Regions from separate parts of the Paenibacillus sp. P36 genome, predicted to be linked through region 2. Evidence: predicted binding sites of a transcription regulator. Region 2 holds the regulator's gene; each other region holds the start of a gene.

Region 1 (6,677 bases), 2.8 Mb from region 2:
AAGGCGTGGCACCAGTAGAGTTTTGGAAGAAGATGTCCGATGACGGTTTGATCAAGTTTACGGTAGGAAAGACAGCAGGTGCTGACGCGGAGAAAGACTGGACCAACCAAATTTCCGCTTTCAAAATCGGATCTACGGCAGGCGTTTCAGCAAGCTTAGAGGTTGCGAAAGGAAATAACTTCGTAATGGCAACCGACTTTATGCCTGCTAATAAATCGTATGGAGTTCCAACAGGCGGATGCCAATTGGCCATCACGTCCAAGCAGAATGATGCTGAAAAAGAAGCGACTTGGGAGTTTGTGAAGTTCATGACATCCAAAGAAAACACGATCTATCAGCATAAATATGTTGGATACCTGCCTAACCGTCTATCTGCTTTGCAAAGCGATGAGCTGCAAAACTACTATAAAGAGTTCCCGCAATACAAAGTAGCTTCCGATCAATTACAGTATGCCGTCATGCGTCCGAACGCGAATGCCTACGCTGAAGTTTCAAAAACGATCATTGATGCTATGACGAAAGCCATCCTTGAAAAAGATGTCAAACCGCAAGATGCCATGAACGAGGCTGCGGAAAAAGCGAATAAATTGTTGAGCAAGTAATCCTGGTAAGGAGATGAACGTATGGCCAAGATCCAACTAGTCAATATTGGCAAAAAATATAAAGACGATACGATTATCAGCGGTCTGAATCTGACGATCAAAGATGGGTCATTTACCGTGCTGGTCGGCCCATCCGGCTGCGGCAAATCAACAACCTTGCGCATGATTGCAGGACTTGAAAAACAGACCGAAGGACAAATATGGATTGGCGACAAATGTGTAAATGATACGCAGCCTGGGCTTAGGGATGTCGCCATGGTTTTCCAAAACTATGCGTTATATCCGACCATGACTGTACGAGAAAACATCGAGTTCGGGCTCAAGAACAGAAAAGTACCCAAAATGGAGCGGGAAACCTTGATCCGCGATATCTGTGAAATCGTGGCGTTAACGCCTCATCTGGACAAAAAGCCGCAAAACTTATCCGGGGGCCAGCGTCAGAGGGTGGCGTTAGCCCGGGCGATGGTCAAGAAACCGAAGGTATTTATTTTGGATGAGCCGCTCTCCAATCTGGACGCCAAGCTGCGCAATCAGATGAGAACGGAGTTGATTCAGCTTCATAAAAGGCTGGGCAGCACGTTTGTTTATGTAACCCATGATCAAGTGGAAGCGATGTCGATGGGCGATGAGATCGTCGTTATGAATAAAGGAGTTATTCAGCAGTCGGATTCGCCGTTGAAGCTTTATAACGATCCGGTAAATGTTTTCACGGCACAGTTTATCGGTACTCCGGCTATGAATATTTTTGATTATGGCCATGTACAAGGATTAAAGGTGGAGGCAGCTTCGGAGATCGGGTATATCGGCTTCCGGGCTGAACATGTGGTGATGTCTCCGAAGGATCGCGCAGACGGGTTTGTTATGGAAGGTGAAATTATTACCAGAGAAAGCCTGGGAGCGGAAAATATTTATCAGATCGATTCACACATGGGCACCTTTTTCGTCAAAACCTTCCTTACCGCTTTGGAAACGAATGATCATATTAACGTATTGATTCCTTATGACCAGCTTTACTATTTTGACTTAGAGGGCCAAAGAATTCGCGACATATCCAGACATGTCCAACGTGAGAAAATCCTTGTTGCTGGCGGCGGTGTTTAATATGACCATATGGGGAAAACTGCGTCCGTACGCCATGGTGGCTCCAGCCATTACTGTGTTTTCGTTGTTTTTTATCTATCCGATCCTTTATATGATGTACCTGAGTGTGTATGATTGGAATTTTATTAGCCCTAACAAGAACTTTGTCGGGATGCAGAACTTTACGGATCTCTTAACGGAAAAAGAATTTATACAAGTAATAAACAACACATCCATCTATACCGTTTTGACGGTTACGTTCATCATTGGACTTTCCTTAATTTTGGCGCTTTGGCTGAATAAAACGGGTGTGTTTCAAAGTTTTGTGCAAGGAGCGATCTTCAGTCCGCATATCGTTTCTTGGGTATCCATTTCCATGATCTGGGCATGGGTGATGGATCCGCAGTATGGTTTATTAAACTGGTTTATCGGTTTGTTCGGCTTTGCCAAGCTCGCCTGGCTCTCCTCGCAAAAGACATCTCTGATTTCGTTAGTTATCGTCGCTGTTTGGAAGGGACTTGGCTACAATACCTTGGTGTTTATCGCCGGATTGCAAAGCATACCGAAGGACATCTACGAAGCGGCAGCACTGGATCGATCCAAACCTTGGACGACTTTTTACAAGTTGATCCTTCCGATGCTTTCGCCTACCATCTTTTTCCTCGTGATCATCAATATGATTGGATCTTTTCAGGTTTTTGAGACGATCGCGATCATGACGCAAGGTGGGCCGGTTAACACAACGAATACCCTTGTTTATTACATATACGAATACGGTTTCCGGTTCTTTAAAATTGGTTACGCCTCTGCGGCGGGAGTCATCCTGTTGTTCATTGTCGGCGTGTTAACCATCATCTACTTTAAACTGATGTCCAAACGCGTACATTATCAATAAAAGGAAGTGACTCCATTGAAAGCTGAACAGATCATGGAAGCGGATCGCACGTTGTTATATGTAAACAGCAAAGAAGAAATTGCATCAAAAATACTTCAATATATAACTCGTGCAATAAGCGTGATTGGCATGATTGCGTTAGTCCTCATTTTTGCAATGCCATTCATATGGATGCTCTCTACTTCTCTTAAAACGCTGCCTGAAACGATGATTTTTCCGCCGAATTGGATCCCAAAACAGTTCATTTGGAGCAATTACGCCAAAGCTTGGGGATCAGGCCCATTCTTGCACTATATTTCGAACAGTATCATCATCTCGATCAGTATTCTCGTTTTGCAGATGCTTACGATTATTCCGGCGGCTTATGCCTTTGCTCGTTATAAGTTTAAAGCGTCGGGAATTTTGTTCGGCATGGTGATGGTGACCTTAATGATCCCGTCGCAATTAATTTTCTTGCCTGTTTATTTGCAGTTGAGTGCATGGAAGCTGTTGAATACGCATCTTGCGCTTATTCTTCCCTTCGCGTCCAGCGCCTTCGGCATTTTCCTCCTGCGGCAATCGTTTAAACAAGTGCAGGAAGAATTGATTGAAGCAGCGCGGCTCGATAGCGCCAAAGAGTGGCAAATTATTGTGAAATTAATGGTGCCTATGGCGAAGCCGGTGCTGGCGACCTTTGCTTTGTTCAGCTTTATCGCGCATTGGAACGATTATTTCTGGCCGCTTGTTATGACGACAGACGATGTTGCGCGGACGCTGCCTCTAGGGATTGCCAAGATCCGGGAAGAAGAAGGGGTCGCGAATTGGAACGTGCTTATGGCAGGGAATATGATTCTGGTAACGCCAATTCTCATTGCTTTCTTTTTTGCACAAAGACATATTATTCGGGCTTTCGTGTATACCGGGGTCAAATAATCCGTTGAAAATTAGATAGGATGGCGAGGGAGGCGTGATCCATTGGGATCATGCCTTTTTCTTTTGAAATCGATGAGCATGTGATTTTTATCACATACATCTCTTTTACTGAAAGCTACAATAAAAGCATAAAAGAAAAAGGAGATGGTTCGGATGATGAAGTGGCTCAGAGAGAATAAGTACGCAGCAATGTTATTGACACTCGTTCGGTTGTATGTAGGGTGGGCATGGATGGTAGCCGGATGGCACAAAATAACCGGCGAAAAGGCATTTGACGCTACAGGCTACTTGAAAGGTGCCATCGCGAAACCGGTTCTTGAGACAGGTACAACGGATTTAGTCTATGGCAACTTTGTAGCTTTCTTGAAAAACTTCGCGCTTCCACACGTTGGCATCTTCAATGTAGTCATTCCTTGGGGAGAATTATTGGTTGGTTTGGGGCTTTTGTTGGGAGCTTTGACAACAACAGCGATTTTCTTCGGACTAATCATGAACTTCATGTATATGTTCGCAGGAACAGTTAGCACGAATCCTTGGTTAGTGCTGCTTGGTTTCATTGTCTTTGCAGCTGGTGCCAATGCGGGGAAATTTGGGGTAGATCACTTAATCTTACCGTATTTGCACAAATGGTTCGATAAGATCGTTAACAGGTTTCATTTAACATTTAAGCTTAGATAACATGAGGGTAGAATCAAATGAACAAAATTCAGCAAAGCGCCTGTTCTTCCACTCATAGATGGAGAGAAGATCAGGTGCTTTCATATAAATAACTTGGGAGGGATCAGGCATGGAGGTTAATGTGGGAAGTCGCCCTATCGGACTCGCGTCTTCAAATCCAGCCAAGCTTGCTTATGCAACGGACCGTTTGGCCGATGAACATGAACAATTGCGAAGACAATTACGGAGTCTCGAAGCGAGTGCCAAAGAAGTGAGCTGGATCGATGATACGGCGGAAGGCATGCACATTCTTCAGGATTTAAGACGGAAGGCAGCGCATTTCGAGGAGGAGCTGGAGCGGCATGCCGCGTGGGAAGAACAGGAGTTGTACCCTTTCCTGATCAACTACTTTCATAGTCAGCAAGCGCCTACGATCATGCCATCCTTTTGGGTTCTGGAAAAAGATCATCAATTGGGTGTTTCATTTCTTCATTCGTTCAAGGAGGCCGTTGTCGATATAACGCCTATTTTCAATAAAAAGCAGTTAACCGAAACGGCCTCATACCTCCTGCAGGCGTGTTTGATATTAAATGATCATCTCACCATGGAAGAACAGTTTGTTCTGCCTTTAACGGATAGGGTGCTAATGGATCTGGAATCCTTCTTTTCATAGGAGAAATGTGGCGAGGAGATTGGGGCTATTACAGGCTATTACATTCTGCATATTTCTAACGGACAGTTTTCACAATGACAAATATTTCGCAGATAGTCTACATTTTTAATAACAATTTGACCATTGCGATAGGTAATCGCATCTTCTTTCCTCATTTCGCTTAACATCCGGTTGACACCTTCGCGTGTAGAACCAATCATATCCGCCATTTCGGTGTTGCTAAGCTTATAATCGATCAAGGTATGCTCGCCTGAAGGAACGCCATAGGAGTTACTAAGTCTTATTAACAAAGAACAAAGCGCCCCGGGCTTCCCATACATCATTAAATCGCGAAATTTGGTTTCGGTCATCCGGTGCATGAGCCCCATCCATTTCATGAATTCAATAGCCAGATCACTGTGCTGCTGCAGCAGGTCCTCAAGATCTTTGCGCATAATGACCCCAACTTTGCAGTCAGCGGTAACTTCGGCACTGAAGTTTTGCACGGAATTCTGAAAGGGGTCTATTTGCCCGAATAAGTCACCCGTTTGATGCAAATGCAAGATGAGGTTTTTGCCTGTTTCTGATGTTTTGGTGATGCGGACTCCGCCTTGGAAGACGTAGAACAATCGGTCTGCCGGTTCACCTTCCCAGAACAGGTACTCGCCTTTTTTGGCCAGCTTCATCTGCATAGCGTTTTTCAATCTATCTAAATTAGTCTCAGAGAAAAATTTCATCATAGTGGATCAGCTCCTCCACGGTTTTTGGCTATCTTCATGATAGTCTTTTTTAACACTTTTGTTTATCAGGAGATTCACTGATTTATGAATTCATTTCCTGATACGGAAATCAGGGTTTTCCCTGACAGACAAGTAAGATGGAACCGTCTACAATGGTAGTAGAAGCGATTTCGTACGGATTCATAAAGATTGGAAGTGGTATAATGGCAGCCGGTCAAGTGAACATCATGGATGTTTTAACACGACTTCGAGATATGACGTCAAGCGATTTCGTCGCATTGGCTCCTTTCGTCGATCAGCCAGCGCGTAGGCGTTGGATGTACATATTGGGCAACAAAAATGATCGCTGTCAGCAAATGGTCATCAAAATGGGGGAAGGGCTCGCGGGCGTAGCCTTGCGGCTGGGCAGATGGGTTAAACTCGATGCGGCCAATCCGAGAGCAGTGGAAGAAAGGCGCGAATGCCCCGTCATGCTTGCCGAGCAATTGCAGACTGCTGCCGCATTCCCGCTCATCATGGGTCCTTCTACTTCTACTGGGATGAAGGGACTGCTTTTTATCGGAAGACGCACGGACCAGAGCTATGAAGAAAACGATATAAAAGCCATTCTGGATAACCTCGAAAGGTTGGTAACCTATATAGAGAGACCTTGCAAGGAAGCCTCACGATGAATGGCATTTCTGGATGAGGTTTTTTTTGCTATGATGGGAAAAGGAATGGAATGAAATGAAATGAAATGGAAGCTTAAACCGCGGAGTTGCCGCTGAAAGGGGGAAGCAAATGCTAAAGATTCTGGTTGTGGATGACCATGCCATCGTAAGATCAGGGCTTGTTATGCTGCTAAACGGCAAGCATGATATGGAAGTGGTCGGCGAAGCCGCCGCTGGTGAAGAAGGCATTCAGGCCGCCCGGATGCTTACACCGGATGTCGTGTTAATGGATCTAAGCATGCCTCCAGGTATGGACGGACTTACTGCGACTGAAAAATTAAAGCAATTGATGCCAGACATGGCAATTTTGATTCTCACGATGCATGATGACGATGAGTACTTGTTCAGGGCTATACACGTTGGGGCCTCCGGTTATATTTTGAAAAGCGCTCCGCATGAAGAATTATTGACAGCCATTCGCTCCGTTGC
Region 2 (6,677 bases):
AAATGAACTCCATGCGCTACAAGCGTTGGTCGGCTGAACACGCCGATCTTCTCCAGATGAGCAACAGGACGCAGTCCGTATTGATCTACATTTCCTTGCACCTCACGGCTTGTTTCCGACATATGCGTATGGATCGGTAAATTCAAATCGTGGGCAGCCTGAACGATTCGTTCAATATAATCCGGAGGACATGTGTAAGGCGCATGAGGAGACATCATCGTCGTGATACGTCCATTTGCAGCACCATGCCATGTTTTTGCAAACTCAGTGGCTTCTTGCAGCTTAGCCGTCTGTACATCAACCGGGCACAGTCCGATCACACCGCGGGCAAGAACGCCGCGCATTCCTGATGTCTCGACAGCTTTCGCCACTTCATTCATATGGTCGTACATATCGACAAAAGTCGTAGTCCCGCCCTTCATCATTTCCAGAATGGACAGACTCGTCCCCCATTTCACATCTTGGGCGGTAAATTTCGCTTCCATCGGCCACATTTTCTCTTCCAGCCAAATTTGCAGGGCTAAATCGTCGCCAAAACCTCTCAGCAGCGACATCGCGGCATGACCATGCGTATTGACCAAACCGGGCATGTACAACTTATTCGTACCGTCGATGATTTCATTGTAGTTTTCCTTAGGTTCAGGAATTTGTTCACCGATATATGTAATCAGATCGCCTTCTATGACCATGCAGCCTTTGATTGATGATTTACCTTCAATAGTAGAAATGAAATGACCGTTCATAATTAATGTTTTTTTCATACTAAAAAACCCTCTCTATGCTCATTCTAAGTTAAACACCGCTTTATAAACTTTACATCTTAAGGCTTGTAAAATCAAGGAAGTATACAATGTTAAGAAATTGTAAAATGTCACGGAATTTTCGTTGCTTTCGGTGCAATTATTATGATATTTTTAATTTTGTGAGTTTTTTCAACAAGTTGGTCTGTTTATCTTATAAATTCGATCAAAATCTTGTACATATAGTAAATACTAGGAGGCATTTATGACCACGTTATTCACAAAAAAGAACGAAGTCGATTTCTTGCAATTGCTCATCCGCGCTGCAGAAAACGCATTGCAAACTGCACAGCTGTTCCGCACAGCCATGATGGGTGACAAATCCCCTATAGACTACGTTCAGTCCATTCACGATCTTGAACATGCTGGAGACTCCATCACTCACGAAATTTTCAAAGGACTCAATAAAGTGTTCATTACACCGATCGATCGTGAGGACATCATGGTTCTTGCCTCCAAAGTGGATGATGTCACGGATGGTATTGAAGCTACAATCGCTCGTTTTGACTATTTGAACGTCTCGCATACGGATACATATATGAAAGACTTCTCGGCTGTCATCGTGGATTCCTGCCAACATATGCTTGATGCATTCAAATTGCTTGCGAAGAAAAAATATATGCAAATCCCTGAACATACGGTTGCCATTAACTCCCTTGAGAATGACGGCGATCGCTTGATGCGCGAAGGAATCCGTCAAATTTTCATCACGCGTAAAGATGTATACGAAGACTTTAAACTAAAAGAAATCTATGAGCGCTTGGAAGAAACAACGGACGCTTGTGAAGACGTAGCCAATATCCTAGATAGCGTAGTACTTCGTTATTCATAAGACTTAACCGGTCTATGTGTACGAAGGATAGTTTTCCAAATGGAAAACTCTTAGGAGGAAATCATGTTAACTTATTTGATCGTAATTGTTGTACTAGCCTTGCTTTTTGATTTCATCAATGGATTTCACGATACAGCCAATGCGATTGCCACATCCATTTCTACGCGCGCACTAAGTCCACGGGTAGCTATTGCCATGGCAGCGACGCTTAACTTTGTTGGCGCAATGGTATCCTCCAAAGTGGCCAAAACGGTCGGCGGCAGTATTGCTAACCCTGCTCAAATTGCCAATGGCGTTGAAATCGTAATCGCAGCCCTGCTCGCGGCGATTATATGGAACCTTCTGACATGGTATCTTGCGATTCCATCCTCTTCTTCTCACACTCTGCTCGGAGCCCTTGCCGGCGCGGTTATCGCTGGAGCTGGCGTGCATTCTGTCAATTGGAGCGGTTTTACGCAGATCATTATCATTTTGATCCTTTCACCGATCATTGCCTTCGCCCTTGGTTACGTCATTATGCTTTTGATCAAGTACATCGTCATCTGGTCGGGAAATACGTCCAGATCCAAGCTTAATCGCATTTTCAGGACTTTACAGATTATCTCTGCCGGGCTGCTCTCTTACTCACATGGCGGTAACGATGCACAAAAAGCGATGGGTATTATCGTTTTCGGTCTAGTCGCAGCCGATGTTCAAACGACATTGGACGTTCCGCTTTGGGTTAAAATCTCAGCGGCACTAGCAATGGGACTAGGAACTTCGATCGGTGGATGGAAAATCATTAAGACCGTATCCGGGAAAATTGTCAAAATCGAGCCGATTAACGGATTCGCATCCGATCTCACATCGTCACTCGTCATTCAATTCTCCACCCATATCGGAAAACCATTATCAACAACACATGTTATTTCCTCCGCGATTATTGGGACAGGCAGTGTCATGCGTTTCCATGAAGTTCAGTGGGGAACCGTCACCCGCATGTTGATTACTTGGGTCATTACCATACCGATCAGCATTGCGCTCGCGTACTCCATTTACTTCCTTATTTTCAGATTGATCTTCTAAATACAGAAAAACCGTCAGGGAATCCTGACGGTTTCTTTTTATTTCTTAGTCTAAATAGTACGCTAAACTTTGCAGTTCCGTTGTAAAATCCGCATAATGCACACGAACTTCCGGAGGAACCTTAATTATGACCGGTGCAAAATTCAGAATAGCTTCAATGCCGCAAGCAACAAACTGATTGGCCACATTTTGAGCTTCGCTCGCAGGCACCGTTATAATCCCGATTCGCACGCCTAACTCCGATAAAACAGCCTTCATTTCCCCCATCGGTTGAACGGTCAAATTATTAATCGTCTCCCCGGCTTTGGAGGGCATCGCATCAAAAACAGCGACAATCTTCATATCGTTTCGCAGATAAGTATTATAATTGCATAATGCCCGGCCAAGATTCCCCGCTCCAACAAGAGCCACCTGGATATGCCGGTCCAGCTTGAGAATCTGTCTTATTTTTTCGATCAAATAAGCAATATCGTATCCGATGCCTTTTTTACCGAACTCACCGAAATAGGCCAAATCTTTACGAATCTGGGCCGGATTCAGATCAAGTTTTTGACCCAAATCCTGCGAAGATACCGTTGCGACATTTTTCATGGCAAGCTCGTTCAGGAACCGTAGATAGATGGGCAGTCTGCGAACAACAGCTTCCGATATTTTTTGTGATTTCATTTCTACGCCTCCCCCATCCACTGCTCAATCCTTGGTAACATTTGTTCCGTTGTCATATGCTCAATTTTGGGTCCTGGCAGGGAGTAGAGGAAGTGCTTGCCATAGAAGGTTTCGATGACACGCGTATCGTAGATGATCACAATCCCTTTGTCTGATGCGCGTCTAACTAACCGGCCGAAGCCTTGTTTAAATCGAATGACCGCCTGCGGCACAGAAAATTTCATAAACGGGTTCTCGTTCCGTTTCTTAATATTTTCGCATTTAGCCTCAACGAGCGGATGATTCGGAGGTTGGAACGGCAGCCGGATAATGGCCAAGCAGCTTAGCGCATCTCCAGGAATGTCTACACCTTCCCAAAATGAACTGGTGCCAAGCAGCACGCACATCTTGTTATCCTGGAACATACGGGTTAATTTACTGCGATTGCCGCTGTCTACCCCTTGGCCAAGCACAGTAATCCCATAGGCTTTCAAGTAGTCTTTCATCCCGGCATAAATCTGTTTGAGCATCCGATTGGATGTGAACAAAATCAGCATTCGACCTTTGGTCACGATAGCGACTTCACTGAGGGATTCAATGAGGGATGCAATGAAAACGGGATCCCCTGCTCCCTTAATCGTAGGAAAATCTCTTGGAATAACCACCAAAGCTTGCTCACGATAGTTAAAAGGAGAAGGCAATTGAACCGTTTTGAGCTTACCGCTCTCTTCATCCTGCGGAATCACCAGGCCCAATTGATCAGCGGAGTATTGAAAGGATTTGTTCACGGACAAAGTCGCCGAGGTCATGATGATGCTTTCTTTTGTCTCAAAGAAATGCTGCTGAAGCAAGCCGCTGACATCCGTCGGTACTGAATTCAGCTGAAGCGACTTCGCCCTGGCGTACGTCCCTGCTTCCATCCAGTAGACATAACCATCATCCGCCATTTTCATAAAGAAATGAAGGGCATCTCGATGCTCATAGAGCTCTTTCACGGTGCCGTTAAGATCCGTCACTAAGCCTTGGACCCCGAACACGTCCTGATGCTCCTTCACATCGCTTAACAATTTATCCAGCGTGCGAAGCAAATCATTTGCGTTCAGATAAATATTGTCTTCCATCGTCAGCAGCTCGTGCCAATTAGGCGGCAATGTCTCCGGCTTCATGCGCAGGACATACGTGGAATTCTCCGTTTGCGACGGATCGCTTTTGGACGACAGCAGCTCATAGAGCGATTCGCTCAGACGATCCCAATCCTCTTTGATTTGCACGATTTTTGGGAAAAGACCATCAATCGTATGACTCCATGCCGCTGCCCGTTCTTGCTGCTCATCCGATTTCTGCAGTCTAAACCGCAACATCGGCAGCTGGCCGCTCCGATTATCTTTGTAAAGCCAGGTCAAGGAATGATACATCGCTGAGGAATGCAGCTCAATACCGAGATGTTTACTCGCCACTTCTTCGAAATGATGCGCCTCATCAATCACAAGGTGCTTGTAAGCCGGTAGGAGGCGGTTCTCCGCCTTCATATCGGTAAACAGAAGGGAATGGTTCGTAATGATCACATCAGCCGTGTTGGCGTCATTACGCGCACGATGATAGAAGCACTTTTTGTACCAAGGGCACATCCGGTTTAGACACGAGTCTGTATCGCTGGCTACCGAATACCAGAATTGAGCGCCTTTATTCCCAAAATGGATTTCCTCTTCATCCCCGTGTTCCGTTTCACTCAGCCAAACGACCATTTGTGCCGCTGTGATCGGATCCTCTTTGCCATTCTCGTAATCACGCGTTGTCAGTTTCGTCTCAAATTTGCGCAAGCACAAATAGTGACTTCTTCCTTTAAGCACAGCCGCCCTAAAAGGAACCGGAAATATCTCTTTCAGCAGCGGAATATCCCGCTCTCTGAGCTGCTCTTGCAGGTTAATCGTGTGTGTGGAGACAACCACTTTCTTCTCATATTTGATGCCATAATAAAGGGCTGGTATCAAATAACCAAGCGATTTCCCTGTGCCCGTTCCGGCTTCAATCATCAAATGCTGATCGTTCTCCAGCGATTTCTCCACTTCGTAGATCATCTGCTCTTGTGATTCCCGCTCTTCGAAAATCTCAAATTTCTGCTGAAGCGCCAGCTTCAAGCCTTGATGAAATTGTTGGAAAGAAGCGCCTAACCCATCTTCATCCGAAGGACCGCGGATATCATCCTCTTCGCCCCAATCCGTGACATTCAGCGTAAATTGGCGGAAATAACGATTCGTATCCGTATCAATGCTCGTAATCGATTCTTTATATAAACATATTTCGTCCAAAAACCAACCCAAATCGCTGGAGCTATTCTCAAAAATATGCTGCAACCGCTGAACCGTAAGGAGAGGCAGTCCAATCAGCCTTTCCAGACATCTGATCCAAATTTCAGCAGTAACCTCTGCGTCGCTATCAGCCTGATGAGGCCGTTCATGGTCAATGCCAAACAAACCGGCTACCATACTCAATTGAAGACTGGAAATCGATGGGAATAAAATGCGAAGCATATCCATCGTATCCAGTACTCGGCCTGAGAATGGCGGGTACCCGGTTTTGGTCAGTCCCCTTTGCAAAAAAGAAACGTCAAATGCCGCATGGTGCGCCACAAGGACGCAATCAAACAAAAGTGGGAACATATCCGACATCACTTGATCAAGCGTGGGAGCGTCAGCAACCATCTCATCCGTAATGCCAGTAAGTGTCGTAATGGAAGAAGGTATACCCATCCCTGGATGAACCAGAGAAGTATACCTGTCGATAATTTGAAATTGATCTATAATGACCAGTCCAACTTGGATGATCTCATCCGTAGGCTGACTTCCTGTCGTTTCAAAATCCAAAACTGCAAATTTCATGACGTGTATCTTCAATCCCTTCGTCCTGCACTTCTCCTAGCATACCAAATCTTATTAGGAAAAGGGAATACCTGATCGCCACTTTGGTTTCAGGACTCGTCCAGATTGATGAGAGGCTCCATACATGATGGGTCGGTATGGTACGCTTTTTGAAAATACTCGAAAGCTTTTTCTATATTCTGATTCTGCACCTGTATGACTCCCATGGCGTTGTAGGAAATAGCTTTCATCTTGGAATTATCCGTTAGAGGCAGGAGGAATTTGAAGTGCCTGTACGCTTCTCCAAACTCCCCTTTACGCAGATGCCCCATCGCCAAATAAACCCTCGCCAACAAAAAATCAGGCTGCCTGCGAATCAAGACCTCAAACTCCTTGATCGCTTGATCATACATATAAAGCTTGTAGTACCCTTGCCCCCGGACAAATTCATCCGTTTGTTTCCCGGACAGATCCAGA
Region 3 (6,677 bases), 2.4 Mb from region 2:
GGCCCACTCCAAAAAAGGGCGTACCCACGTAAGATTTTAAATGCGGGCCTGTCTTCTGCTCTGTATGCATAATACGAAAGAAACATGGAAGAGATGTAAAGAACACTGACCAACGACAGTAAAATGACGGACCAGGTATAGGGACTGCCGAGCAGCCTTTGCCAGTTAAGCAGGATCAATCCATTTTGCTCAATAATGATTCCGCCTTCTGAAATGGTAAGTACCATAGAGAGGGTTGCAGGGATGAGCAAGCCAGTTGCTCCATAGATGAGCATATACCATTTATTATCCTTCGAACCGTAGTTGCTGAAGGCATAGTAGGCTCCTCGAATGGCAAGCAATATGATGGCTATACTGCCTGGAACGAGAAGGGCGGTACCATAATAACGTGCTGTTTCCGGGAAGAATCCGACCATTCCGATGTAGAAAAAAACCAAAAAGACATTCGTTACTTCCCAGACAGGAGAAAGATAGCGCTCAATAATTTTATGAATGATATGCTGTTTCATTGTAATGACAGAATAATAACTGAAGAAACCTGCACCGAAGTCAATGGATGCCACGATTAAATACCCGTATAAAAAAATCCATAAAACCGTAATTCCTATAACTTCAAGACTCATTTCTTTGACCTCCCCCCGAAAATGCCAAGGGCTATTAATTCGTCTGCGACATCACTTTTTCTAAAGAGTTTGGATAACACTTTGACTGCGGTGAGTGCTAGTACGATATAAAGGAAACAAAATAGCAATAGCATCAAATCCACGTCTTGAGAGGTAGTTGCCGCATCTGCAACTTTTAAATACCCACGTAAAATCCATGGTTGACGACCAACTTCAGCGTAAAACCATCCACATTGAATACCAAGCATGGAAAGAGGCCCGCAAGCAACTATAATCGCTAATAGCCATTTAGGATAAGGTTTAACGGATCTTTTTCTTGCGTACCACAAATGAAGAATAGCAACAACAATCACGAACATCCCTATACCTACCATAGCATCGAAAAAGTAATGAACGTATAGAGGAGGACGAAGATCAGGGGGAATCTCATTAAGCCCTTTTACTTCAGATTTAGGAGTACCTCCTGCTAAAATGCTAAGCGCGTATGGAATTTTTAAAGCATATTTAATTTCATTCCTATCAGTCAAAATACCACCTAGTATGAGCGGCGCATTGGCCGTGGTTTCGAAATGCCACTCTGCTGCAGCAAGTTTTTCAGGCTGATTTTGAGCTAGGAATTTTGCAGATAAATCACCAATAAGTGCTGTAGTCACAGCAAATACAAGACCGGCGGTGACAGTCAATTTTAACGCCTTTTTAGCATATATGACGTCATCTTTTTTCTTGAGAAGAGAGTAGGCTGCAATAGCTGCCAAGATAAATGCGCTTGTCATATAAGCAGAGGAGAGCACATGCGCTACTTTGGTTGGCATAGAAGGGTTAAACATAGCTAATATCGGTTGTACATTAGTAATTAAGCCGTCTTTCAGTGAGAATCCTTGAGGGGTATTCATAAATGCATTTACAGTAGTTATAAAAAAAGCTGAAGCGGAGGAGCCGATGACAACAGGCACGAGTAGAAGGAGATGATGCATTGGTTTTAATCGTTCCCATGTATATAAGTAAATACCAAGGAATATAGCTTCAATGAAAAAAGCAAAGGTTTCTAGAAATAATGGAAGCGCAATGGCCTGTCCGGCAATTTGCATAAAGGTAGGCCACAATAAACTGAGTTGAAGGCCAATTGCTGTACCGGTAACCACACCAATAGCAACGGTGATAACGAAACCCCTGGCCCATCTTCGTGCTAATAATGTGTAGTAGGGGTCTTTGTGTTTAATGCCAGCGAGCTCAGCCAACATGATCATGACGGGAACACCAACGCCGATTGTAGCGAAAATGATGTGAAACGCCAATGTGGTCTCTGTTAGTAGCCGGCTATAAAACACGGAATCGTAGGTAGGCATGTGAAATCATCTCCTTTTCGTTTATCTAGGTTAAAAAAGTTTGCGAATAAATGAAACCAACATGACAAAAGCAACACTGAACATGAGGTACATTAATCGCTTTTCATGTTTTCGAAATGGGACCAAGTTGTATCACCCTCTGGTAAATTTTATTTAGTTATGGAATTAGTGTACTCCATTGTATGTGATTATTTTCACATAATCTGTGAATACGAATTGAACAAAGTTTTACAACTTTACTAACGGAAAATTGAACGTTATAAGAACAAATTGATATATGAAATGAACATATGATAATTTGTTAACATAAAGGGTTGAAAGTAACACTAAACGATAGTTCTCACTTCAAGAAAGGGGAAGCAATTTGAAATGCCTTAAAATACTATGGTATATAGTATTTTAAGGCGATACGATTCTATCTAAAGAAAGGTTACGGTGCATGAGTGAATAGTAAAGAGAAAAAGTTTCTGCATACTTGGAATGCCAAGCGAGGAATTGGAAGAAGGAAGTATGTTTTAATGTATGGCTTACTTGGTTTTGGCGTTGGACTAGCGATGCTGTTTAGTATAATTGAGTTAATTACTAACGGTACATTAATAATGAGTTATACGATCTCAAGAGTGATCGTTTTACCAACCATTGGAATTATAATGTTTAGCAACCGCTGGGACTCGAGAGAGAAGAAATACCAAAAGTTAGTAAACAAGCATGAAAGGATCTCTTGAAAAACCGCTTATATACTTAAAAAATCCTGAAAATATACGTAAAGAACCGAGTCGTTGTTACTTAATAAACAACGACTCGGTTCTTTACTATTTTATATTTTGCATTCCGCATGTTGTATATTCGAAGTTTCAATTTGAAAAGTTGTATGCTGTATTTTAAACTTCTTTTCTATTTCATGAATGGCTGACTGTAGAATAATCTGACTATCTTTTGAATCATCAATTAGAATATGACAACTCAGAGAGTCAAGACCTGATGTAATTGTCCATACATGCATATCGTGAACATTAATAACTCCATCAATGCTTTCTAGTGTCTTTTTAACTAGATCGGCATCAATTGTTGCAGGTGTGCCTTCCATTAGTATGTGTATGGCGGTGCGAATAACTCCCCATGCGCTTTTTAGGATAAGAACAGAAACGATTACACTGATTATAGGATCGGCAATGTACCAACCGAAAAAAAGCATTAATAGTCCTGCAAGAATAGCGCCAACTGAGCCTAGGGCATCTCCAATTACGTGTAAATAAGCGCTCCGAACATTGATGTTGTCCTTCACATCACTTTGTCTCATCAATGCCCAAACGCTCAACAGATTGGCTAGGAGTCCGACTAAGGCAATTAATATCATAGATCCACTGGAAACAGTAGGTGGATCAAAGAACCGCGCTATAGCTTCTTTTATAATAAAAGCAGCTATGATGAATAAGGCTAATCCATTGAACAACGCGGCTAAAATTTCAAACCTGTAGTAACCGAACGATTTCCGCGGAGAAGCTGGTCGGTTTGCGAACCACATAGCCACTAAGCTCAATGCCAAGGATACGGCATCACTCAACATATGGCCTGAGTCCGAAAGAAGAGCTAAGCTATTTGTAATTAAGCCTCCGAAAAACTCCACGAACATGATACCACTTGTAATAATGAGAGCAATGGCTAATCCTTTTTTATTATTGGGTGCATGACTATGCCCAAGTCCATGCCCATGATTGTGATCATGATCAGAATGGTTATGTCCCTGTTCATGATGTGTGTGACTGTGGTTGTGCATCTAAACCCCTCCTACAACATATGATCAAGTATTCATATGTTATTATATTTGAAAAAAATTGAAATGGCAATAATATGGAGAGATCTTGGTCAGTAGTATTTCCAATTTCACAATATACATAGGATTTCTGTTATAATGAGTGTAAATCGTAAGTTTTATCATCAGAAAGTGAGAATGTTTATGGAAGATATGTTGCCTAAAACCGTACAAGATCAATGTGATGACACTTGTAATGGAACTTCAAATATTGATGTCTTAAAGGATCAATTAATAAATGATCAAACTGTTAACGGGTTAGCTGAAGTGTTCAAAGCACTCGGGGATCCGACCAGATTGAAAATCATTCATACCCTATTGAATAAAGAGTTATGTGTTCACGATATTGTACAAATTCTAGGAATGGGCCAGTCCGCGGTATCACATCAACTCAGATATCTACGAAATCTTAGAATTGTTAAACGCCGTAAAGTCGGAAAGACCGTTTATTATTCCTTGGATGATGAACATATTGAGCAAATTTTTGTGCAGATGCTTCAGCACGTGAAACACAACTAAAGGGGAATAACGAGGTAAATGAAAAAAATAGGGTATCGCATGCAAGAAGAGGGAGTTAGTCGTTTTCTGGGATCCCTGGAAACTTTGATTATGGAGTTAATGTGGGATTCGGGAGACTGGTTAAATGTGCAGCAGCTTCGTGAAAGTTTGAAGTCAGAACATGACTACTCTGTGACGACAATCATGACGGTATTAAATAGATTATCCGAAAAAGGGCTCTTGGTTAAGATGGCCTCAGGTCGAGGGCGAAATAAGCTTGCTCAATTCAAGGTTGTTACTACCAGAGAAGATTTTATTTTGGAGCAAACCAGAAATGTTACAGAGGGGCTTATTAAAGATTTTGGGGAAGTAGTTGTTGCACACATGATTGATGTTATGGAAGAAATAGATCCGCATTTATTGAAGAAAGTAGAGCATATGCTCCAAGAGGCAAAAATGAGGAATAGTGATGAAGAAAATAAATCAAGCTAATTTTGCATTTGTATTATTTTCAGTTATTACATCAGCCTTGTTTGTTTTATTGATTTGGTCACTATGTCATCAACTTAAGGATATTACTTGGATACCTAATATAACACATATCTTGATAAACTTTTGGCATGACTTTCGTTTTAGACACTCTGTTGGGGAGTCTTTGTTAACAGTAGTTTTCTTATATACCTTTATCACACTTTTGTTTGTTGTAATAAAGGATTTGTATAAGCATTACAAATGGAATGATTTTATCAAGCATCAAACAGAAAAAGCACTAACTATACAATTTAACCATAAGTATGGCGATTTAGGCTATCCAATTCTGGTGGTTGTTGATAGGGAACCATTTGCTCTAACTTCTGGCATTTTGAAGCAGCAGATCGTTATCTCAACCAGACTTATCGAATCATTATCAGAAAATGAAACAAAGGCTGTTCTTGCTCATGAAGCTTATCATTGTCTCAACGGACATCCCTTTAAGAAATGGGTTTTGAGGCGTTTAGCTCAAGTAATGAGATATTTCCCAATATTAAAGGGATTATCTTTTTATTACTCAATATGGATAGAGCTTCTGGCAGATCGATATGCAATAGAGCTTATGAGGAATAAAACATATCTTGCATCAGCAATTTTGAAAATGATTAATCATTCAGCGAGTCGTGGAACAAGAAATTTAGTTGTAACCGCTGATTTTGCGACTACTGCAATAAATTATCGTTTAAAGCAACTATTAGATCTTCAAGAGAATCTTCATGTTGTATATTTTTCAAAAAGAGCTTTCTGGTCATCGATAGTGATTGGAGTAGTTTTCACATCTATCGTCATATATAGTTGTATCTAAAACGTGGAGATCATCCACGTTTTTTTTGTTTACAGACAACTTAAATCTCTTTTCATTCACTAAAAGTGAACATATTAGCACATATTCATTTATCGTGTTGACAGGGGTATCAGGGTATCATACAGTTAAAACTATGGATCGTAGTTTTTTGGAATAATGAGGTGTGACTATTGGAGATGAGCAGCCGTAGAGTGGCATGAGGAAATTGATGTTCAAACCGAAAATATTCAGGATCATTAATAACCAGTGTAAGGGGAATACAAATGCTTTTTCATTTCCATGGGATATTAGATTGGAGAAAAATAAGGAACAGTGCCATGATTATTCTCGGACTACTGCTCGTTATTTTTACTTTAGATAGGATAACTGGATTTTCTACGATCCAAAGAGTCTATGCATACATCGTGCCGTTTTCCTTACATGTATTAATTTCTATCTTTCTGAAAGGGAAAGAATCATGGCTTTTGGGTGGAATGTTAGGAACACTTATTTCTATGGTTATCTTGGTCATTTATTTTATAATCTCATAATGAAACATTTGGAGGGTATATATGGTAATCGCTGAAAATAAGGTGTTTTCTAAACTAACAATCATAACTGTAGGATTGTTGCTCTGTCTAACGATATTTTTTACTAAACCTGCACTTGCTCATACGGGCTTAGAAAGTTCCAATCCTAAAGCAGGAGCAGAAATTACGGAACCTCTGCAAGAAATTACTTTAACATTTGAAGGTAAACTTGAGAACTTAAGTACATTTAAATTGTTTGATAGCCATAAACAAGAGATTAAGGCGAATGTTACGCTTAAAGAGAAGCTAATGACAGGGAAGTTGAGCCAACCGCTGTCTAACGGCAGCTATGAGGTACAATGGACAATTGTTGGTGAGGATGGCCACCCCATTCAAGGTAAGTATACTTTTACTGTAAAAAACGCGGCAGATAAACAGCTTCAGCCTGAGGTAACAGTCACTCCCGCAGCCTCTGCGACAGTCGAGCCTTCAACATCGCCTTCAAGTACGGCAATCCCAGTCAAGGTATCAGAATCTACAGTTACATCTGAA

Evidence for each region. The regulator Rex, encoded in region 2, represses fermentation and respiration genes when NADH is low (regulators of the CRP and FNR family bind a similar motif). The targets are predictions, from matches to a motif close to TTGTGAAATATTTCACAA.
Region 1: a site for Rex is predicted at 3,568-3,585, ahead of ACKTT9_RS27265 (DoxX family membrane protein). Genes of this name have one in related genera too.
Region 3: a site for Rex is predicted at 2,152-2,169, ahead of ACKTT9_RS04480 (cytochrome ubiquinol oxidase subunit I). Genes of this name have one in related genera too.

Annotation. Positions count from the first base shown of each region.
Region 1 is NZ_AP038372.1:6,109,952-6,116,628, reverse strand. Features, by position in the region: gene ACKTT9_RS27285 (ABC transporter substrate-binding protein) at 1-602, shown strand, start outside; gene ACKTT9_RS27280 (ABC transporter ATP-binding protein) at 624-1,703, shown strand; gene ACKTT9_RS27275 (carbohydrate ABC transporter permease) at 1,705-2,577, shown strand; gene ACKTT9_RS27270 (carbohydrate ABC transporter permease) at 2,707-3,489, shown strand; gene ACKTT9_RS27265 (DoxX family membrane protein) at 3,643-4,167, shown strand; gene ACKTT9_RS27260 (hemerythrin domain-containing protein) at 4,277-4,819, shown strand; gene ACKTT9_RS27255 (Crp/Fnr family transcriptional regulator) at 4,858-5,538, opposite strand; gene ACKTT9_RS27250 (GAF domain-containing protein) at 5,742-6,209, shown strand; gene ACKTT9_RS27245 (response regulator) at 6,319-6,677, shown strand, end outside.
Region 2 is NZ_AP038372.1:3,354,175-3,360,851, reverse strand. Features, by position in the region: gene ACKTT9_RS15005 (amidohydrolase) at 1-761, opposite strand, end outside; gene ACKTT9_RS15000 (DUF47 domain-containing protein) at 1,006-1,632, shown strand; gene ACKTT9_RS14995 (anion permease) at 1,696-2,697, shown strand; gene ACKTT9_RS14990 (redox-sensing transcriptional repressor Rex) at 2,743-3,363, opposite strand; gene dinG (ATP-dependent DNA helicase DinG) at 3,366-6,221, opposite strand; gene ACKTT9_RS14980 (tetratricopeptide repeat protein) at 6,311-6,677, opposite strand, start outside.
Region 3 is NZ_AP038372.1:971,436-978,112, forward strand. Features, by position in the region: gene ACKTT9_RS04475 (cytochrome d ubiquinol oxidase subunit II) at 1-623, opposite strand, end outside; gene ACKTT9_RS04480 (cytochrome ubiquinol oxidase subunit I) at 620-1,969, opposite strand; gene ACKTT9_RS04485 (cation diffusion facilitator family transporter) at 2,787-3,746, opposite strand; gene ACKTT9_RS04490 (metalloregulator ArsR/SmtB family transcription factor) at 3,936-4,301, shown strand; gene ACKTT9_RS04495 (BlaI/MecI/CopY family transcriptional regulator) at 4,320-4,772, shown strand; gene ACKTT9_RS04500 (M56 family metallopeptidase) at 4,750-5,616, shown strand; gene ACKTT9_RS04505 (copper resistance protein CopC) at 6,168-6,677, shown strand, end outside.